Regions from separate parts of the Spirosoma jeollabukense genome, predicted to be linked through region 1. Evidence: riboswitches for the same ligand, from Rfam matches in the RefSeq annotation. Region 1 holds a riboswitch; the other holds the start of a gene.

Region 1 (3,121 bases):
CTTATTGGGGGCGTTCAGTTTATCATGATCGGGATTATCGGCGTATATTTGGGCAAAACGTTTGTTGAGGTAAAAGGCAGGCCAGCCTATATTATCGGCGATACGAGCGAGATTGAGGAGACTGTAACATCATGGCAAGCCCAAACAAGCAAGGAAGACGAGATATTTTATTCACCGTTGATGTAGAAGAGTTTGATACAGCGCTTGAATTCGGCCACAATATTCCCCTGAGTGAGCAAGTGGCCGTTTCAACGCGTGGATTAATAGCACTCGCTGAACGGTTTGACGCAATCGACGCCCGTACTACCTTATTTACGACGGCTAACTACGCACTTCACGAAACAGAGCTTATTCGGAAGCTGGCTCGAAGACACGAAATCGCGTCGCACGGCTATTACCATACTACATTCGAACCGGCTGATTTACTCAAATCCCGGCTGACATTAGAAGAGGTACTGAATCGGCCGATAACGGGCTTTCGTCGCGCACGGATGGGCTTTGTTGATCCAAATGACCTGCAGCAGGCTGGGTATCACTATAACTCATCTTTGCATCCAACCTGGTTGCCAGGTCGTTATAATCACTGGGGAGAACCACGGCGTCCGTTTCAGGAAATGGGTGTCTGGCAAATTCCGGCTTCGGTTACCCCCCGACTACGTTTACCGCTGTTCTGGTTAAGTCTGAAAAATTTTCCATTCGCTTTCTATAAGCAACTTTGCCGCCAAACGCTGCAAACGGATGGTTTCCTGAACCTATATGTTCATCCCTGGGAATTCACGGATTTAGCGGGCTATGAAAAGATTCCGGCCTATGTGCGACGACATTCGAAAGACCAGTTACTCGACCGCGTCGAAAATTTACTCCGTTATCTGAAGCCGCTCGGCGAGTTCACCACAATGGGTGAGTTTTCAAAAAAGCTGGACCAGCATAGTGCCGCTGTTCAAATCGCTTGATAAACTTACTAGTACTCAACAAAAAAGGTCATGGCTACGTAGTCATGACCTTTTTTGTTGAGTACTGATGATCAGATAAAAATGACGTCCTCAATGACATCGGTGCCCATATCTTTATTCACTAGCTGAATAAGTTTTTGCTTGGCGTTAACGAGTTCGTTCCGTAGCGGAGCCGACGCAATTTCAATATGAAGTTTACGATCGCGTACATAAAGCCGGTTTGTACGGGAGGCAATAGCAGGACCCATCATCCGTCCCCAAAACGCTTCAAGGTAGGTTTCGTTAAAGCGGGTCTGAAGTTGATACGTCTTGAGCAACTGATTAATCGCGTCTTTTAAGGACGTAACTCCGGCTACCCGGGTAGCATTTTCGCGATTGTAGCGGTACGGCTGATTCATGAAGTCGGTGTCTTATCACAAAAGTAAACAATGAATCGACGTAACAAATGACCGGTTGCCAGACGAAGCAAAAAAAATCCAGGCTAGAAAAAACAGAGCGTGTTTGGATTCACGCCGTCTGACTAGTATACTTGCGCCATCAAGTCAATTGCTACGCGTCTATTTTTCGATCACCGACGCGCATTGATTTATAAAGAAGCGGGGAGAGATCAGGCTCTGTGAACCGCTGGCAACCTACCACACGGCAAGGTGCTAACTCCTGCCTAAAGCTATTTAGGGCCTATAAATCTAAACTTACATGCACTACAATCAGCGCTGTATGCCCAATAGGGCCTGCTAAGCAATCTTCAACCACCACGAAAGCCGGGAGGGTTTGTCGTGTGTCTGGCTATTTATCGTCAGTGGCCTGTCTTTTGTAAAAGATGTGGCTGCCAGGAGTAGTCAGCTTCCAGGCTTTCTGCCAGAATGAATGCCAATCACTTATTCCTAACAATTAACGATAAAACTCATGTCTGAACTTCATTTCGATACGCTCCAGCTACACGCTGGTCAGGAGCCCGATTCAGCTACCAACGCGCGGGCCGTCCCTATTTATCAAACGACCTCCTTTGTATTTAACGATTCGGCGCACGGAGCTGACTTGTTTGCACTAAAGGCATTTGGAAATATTTACAGCCGCATCATGAATCCTACGTCCGACGTGTTTGAGAAGCGCATTGCGGCTCTGGAAGGTGGTGTGGCAGCGCTGGCGGTAGCTTCAGGCCAGGCGGCTCAGTTCATTGCGTTGAGTAACATTCTGGGCGCAGGCGATAACTTTATTACGACTTCATTTCTATACGGCGGTACATACAACCAGTTTAAGGTCCAATTTAAGCGCCTGGGTATCGAAGCGCGGTTTGCTAAAGGGAGTGATCCCAGCGCGTTTGCTCAATTGATTGACGAAAAAACAAAAGCGATTTACCTCGAAACGATTGGGAATCCTGAATTCAATATTCCAGACTTTGATGCATTTGCCGCTCTTGCCAAAGAACATGATTTACCACTTATCGTAGACAATACGTTTGGGGCAGGGGGCTATCTCTTCCGGCCACTCGAACACGGGGCAGCTGTTGTAGTCGAATCGGCAACAAAGTGGATCGGCGGTCATGGTACGAGCATAGGGGGCGTAATTGTAGATGGCGGTAACTACAACTGGGGTAATGGCAAGTTCCCCCAGTTTAGTGAACCATCAGAAGGGTATCATGGCTTGGTGTTCAGCGACGTATTTGGCGTTGGTGGGCCGTTTGGTAATATTCAGTTCATCATCCGGGCTCGTGTTGAAGGGCTGCGTGATTTTGGTCCGGCCATTAGCCCCTTTAATTCATTCCTGCTGTTGCAAGGGGTAGAAACACTTTCGTTACGTGTGGATAGAACGGTTCAGAATGCGCTGGCACTGGCCCAATGGCTCGAACAGCATGAACAGGTTGAAGCCGTAAAGTATCCGGGTCTGGAAAGTAGCCCCTATCATGATCTGGCAAAAAAATATTTAAAACGGGGGTTTGGTGGCGTGCTTACGTTCAAAGTGAAAGGTGGCAAAGATGCGGCTGACCTGTTTGTCAACAGTTTGAAACTAGTGAGCCACTTGGCCAACGTTGGCGATGCAAAAACACTCATTATCCACCCGGCAGCGACAACACACCAGCAACTAAGCGAACAGGAGCAAGCCAGCGCCGGGGTTGAGTCGGGCGTTTTACGTGTTTCGGCAGGCATCGAATATTTTGATGATATCAA
Region 2 (3,121 bases), on a different contig from region 1:
ATCAGCCGGGCAAATTTCTTCGAGCCTGTTACGTTCGTACGTTCGCCAACGTTCAGGAAGTTGGTGAGTTCCGTAATTTTCAGTGGTTCCAGCCCGCTCAGTTTCTGATAGGGCTCAGGTTGAGGCAATTGCCGGGGCGGGTACTTGGCCGCTACGTCTGCAATGGCCCGAATGTGATCGGGTGTAGAGCCGCAGCAACCACCAACAATATTGACAAAGCTACTTTTAACAAAGTCCTCAATCTGCAACGCCATCATCTCCGGCGTCTCGTCGTACTCGCCAAATTCGTTGGGCAAGCCAGCGTTTGGATAAGCCGACGTAAAGAACGGCGCTTCGCTGGCGAGCGTCTGAATATAGGGGCGCATCAAAGCGGCACCCAGCGCACAGTTCAATCCCACACTCAGCAACGGCAAGTGCGAAACAGAATACAAAAACGCTTCCGTCGTCTGGCCCGACAGTGTCCGACCACTGGCATCCGTGATGGTGCCAGAGATCATAATGGGCAGAACGGTCTTCTGTGGATTTAAATTAAAATACTTATCAATGGCGAACATGGCCGCCTTGGCATTCAACGTATCAAAGATCGTTTCAACCAACAGCAAATCCGAACCACCATCAACCAGCCCGCTAACCTGCTCATAATATGCATTTACTAAGTCATCGAACGTAACAGCGCGGTAGGCCGGATTATTAACGTCGGGCGAGAGCGAAGCTGTGCGGTTGGTTGGTCCCATTGCCCCGGCCACAAAGCGTGGCTTGTCGGGATTTTGGCACGTCACGTCCAAGGCCACCTCTTTCGCAATCCGAGCCGACTCGTAGTTGAGTTCATATGCCAACTCTTCCATGCGATAATCCGCCATGGCAATGGACGTACCACTGAACGTATTAGTCTCAATAATATCAGCTCCTGCTTCCAGATATTGCTTATGGATCGCCTGAATTACTTCTGGCTTAGTCAGCGACAGCAAATCGTTGTTGCCTTTCAAATCATGCGGCCAATCGCGAAATCGTTCACCCCGGTAGTCGGCGTCGGTCAGGTTATACCGCTGAATCATGGTACCCATTGCCCCATCAAGGACAAGGATACGCTCCTGTAGAAGTTCCTGTATAGTTTTCAATGGCGGTGTTTCAGTGCATAGTTGTTAGATACGCTAACAAACAGCTGGCTTAAAAAAGTCCAAAAAATCAAAAAAGGCTTATGACCAAAAAGATAGGTAGCAGACGGCTAATCTTATCTATCCCGGTTGGTGACCGGGCGGAAATTGGCACCATTCCCTGAGGCTGGTTGGTTGCCAAGACATCATCGGGTCCTTTCCCTCCGTCTTTCTGGATAAGCTACAGCAAATCTAAACAAAAAAAAGGGTACACCGACAACCAGTGTACCCAAAATAAGTCAATTTTATTCGTCTACCAAGTCTGCTCTAAATCTTCTTTTGTATACAGATGATTCCGTTCGTTATAGAAAGAAGCATCGTCTGTTCGCTTGATGCCCAGTGGATTTTTGGCTGTCATGCGATAGAGCAGGGCAATAGGGAATAAAAAGACGAAGAACATAATAGACAGAATGATCTTGCCATTTATATTCCCCAGGATTTCGGCCAGTTTGAACCAGGCTTTCACAATCAGGTCACCCGCGGCTGGAATGGCTAGGCTCAATACGCCTACAGTTGCTGCTCCATAGAGCCACCAGGGCGATTTGAACACAAAATACAGCACCACCAGGCCAGTTACGATGACTAGCTGGGCTTTCACTTTTTCGGTAATATCCATGCCTTAAAACAATGTGTAGATAAACGGAGCAACGGCCGAGCCACCGCCAATAACGATCAGAATACCAATGAGTAGCAATAAAATAATCATTGGTGCCAGCCACCATTTTTTGCGCTGCTTGAGAAATTTAAAAATGTCCTGTAAGAATTCCATGAGTTAATCCAGTTTGCTTATTTGTTAACAGAGGTAATGGATGAGTCTTGAAGTACACCAGGGTTCGACTGCATCAGTTGAAATAAAGCTTCGCCGACACGTTTATTCACAATTGGGCTAGCGTGCCCATCATTACGTCCTACCACCCGATCCTTGATATCGATGTCGCCGATGAGTTTGCCAACCTCCAGAATCGGGACGTTATTCTTCCGAAAAAAGTCAACGACGGGCTTCGTATACTCAGCCGACTGTTCCAGGTTATGGACAAACGGGAACATCACCACATAGAGCCGGGCGTTATTGGCTTTAGCGTATTCTACGAATTGGTTGAGATCGTTCAGGTGGTCGTTAATGATGGCGGGTGTGCCATAAGCCGTTCGGGCATACGTATCAAAAGGCGCAAAATTACCGTGCGGAAACTGCCAGTACAGATAGTTGAGTAAGTAGGATTTAATGAACAAGGGCTGAAGCGGCCGCGGCAAATCAGAGTAGGGAGCAAAACCCGTCGGCACTAAACCATGATCATGCGCTACCTTTTCGATGTCATTGGGAAAATATTGCAATATCAGCACATCCGGCTTTACGGCAAATTTAGTCAGTCGTTTAAACTCGTCACGGGTATCGGACCCCGATATGCCCAGGTTATAGGTTACGTATTGTTTGCCATCCAGTTTTTCACTCAACACGTTCCCGTAGCGCTCATCGGCCGATTTCAAGCCGTGTCCTGATGTGAACGAATCGCCAACAATCAGAACTTTCTTTTTACCCAACGTATCGGTTTTCGGTGAATCACGGTAGTTATCCGGAGTCATCGGCAACCAGTAGCGTTCAAACCAAATATGCGATGCCAGCGTCAGGCCACCCTCCTGACTTTGGGCGACAAACATAAACCCAATCTCCAGCGCGACCAGTATCAATACAACCGGCACAAACAAAGTCGCTATGTTTCCACCCAGTTTGGGTGGCTTCGGATTTTTGACAATGCCATAGTAATAGATACGTAGCAGCTCAATGACAATCAGCAGCAACAGGCAGCCTTTTATCAACCGGACGTATACATTATCGAATAACCCGAAATGTGGGTAATCGAAGCTAACGCCAAAGTGATCACCAAAAAATAGAATGAATGCCAGGAATCCCAGTAGCAGTAAGCGAACAGCACTGGAAACGAGTTTTGAGCCCATTAAACGAAGTCGTT

What was found. A riboswitch is a leader RNA that binds a small molecule or an ion and turns the genes downstream of it on or off. The one in region 1 is predicted to bind S-adenosylmethionine.
Region 2: another riboswitch for S-adenosylmethionine. It lies ahead of metH (methionine synthase); the one in region 1 lies ahead of ACYVEA_RS26455 (O-acetylhomoserine aminocarboxypropyltransferase/cysteine synthase family protein).

What each region holds. Positions count from the first base shown of each region.
Region 1 is NZ_BAAHAD010000009.1:216,735-219,855, forward strand. It holds gene ACYVEA_RS26440 (glycosyltransferase family 2 protein) at 1-186, shown strand, start outside; gene ACYVEA_RS26445 (polysaccharide deacetylase family protein) at 132-953, shown strand; gene ACYVEA_RS26450 (DciA family protein) at 1,025-1,351, opposite strand; SAM riboswitch class I at 1,537-1,640, shown strand; gene ACYVEA_RS26455 (O-acetylhomoserine aminocarboxypropyltransferase/cysteine synthase family protein) at 1,860-3,121, shown strand, end outside.
Region 2 is NZ_BAAHAD010000001.1:334,410-337,530, forward strand. It holds gene metH (methionine synthase) at 1-1,118, opposite strand, end outside; SAM riboswitch class I at 1,229-1,337, opposite strand; gene ACYVEA_RS01300 (SxtJ family membrane protein) at 1,408-1,770, opposite strand; gene ACYVEA_RS01305 (DUF5989 family protein) at 1,774-1,923, opposite strand; gene ACYVEA_RS01310 (SGNH/GDSL hydrolase family protein) at 1,941-3,107, opposite strand.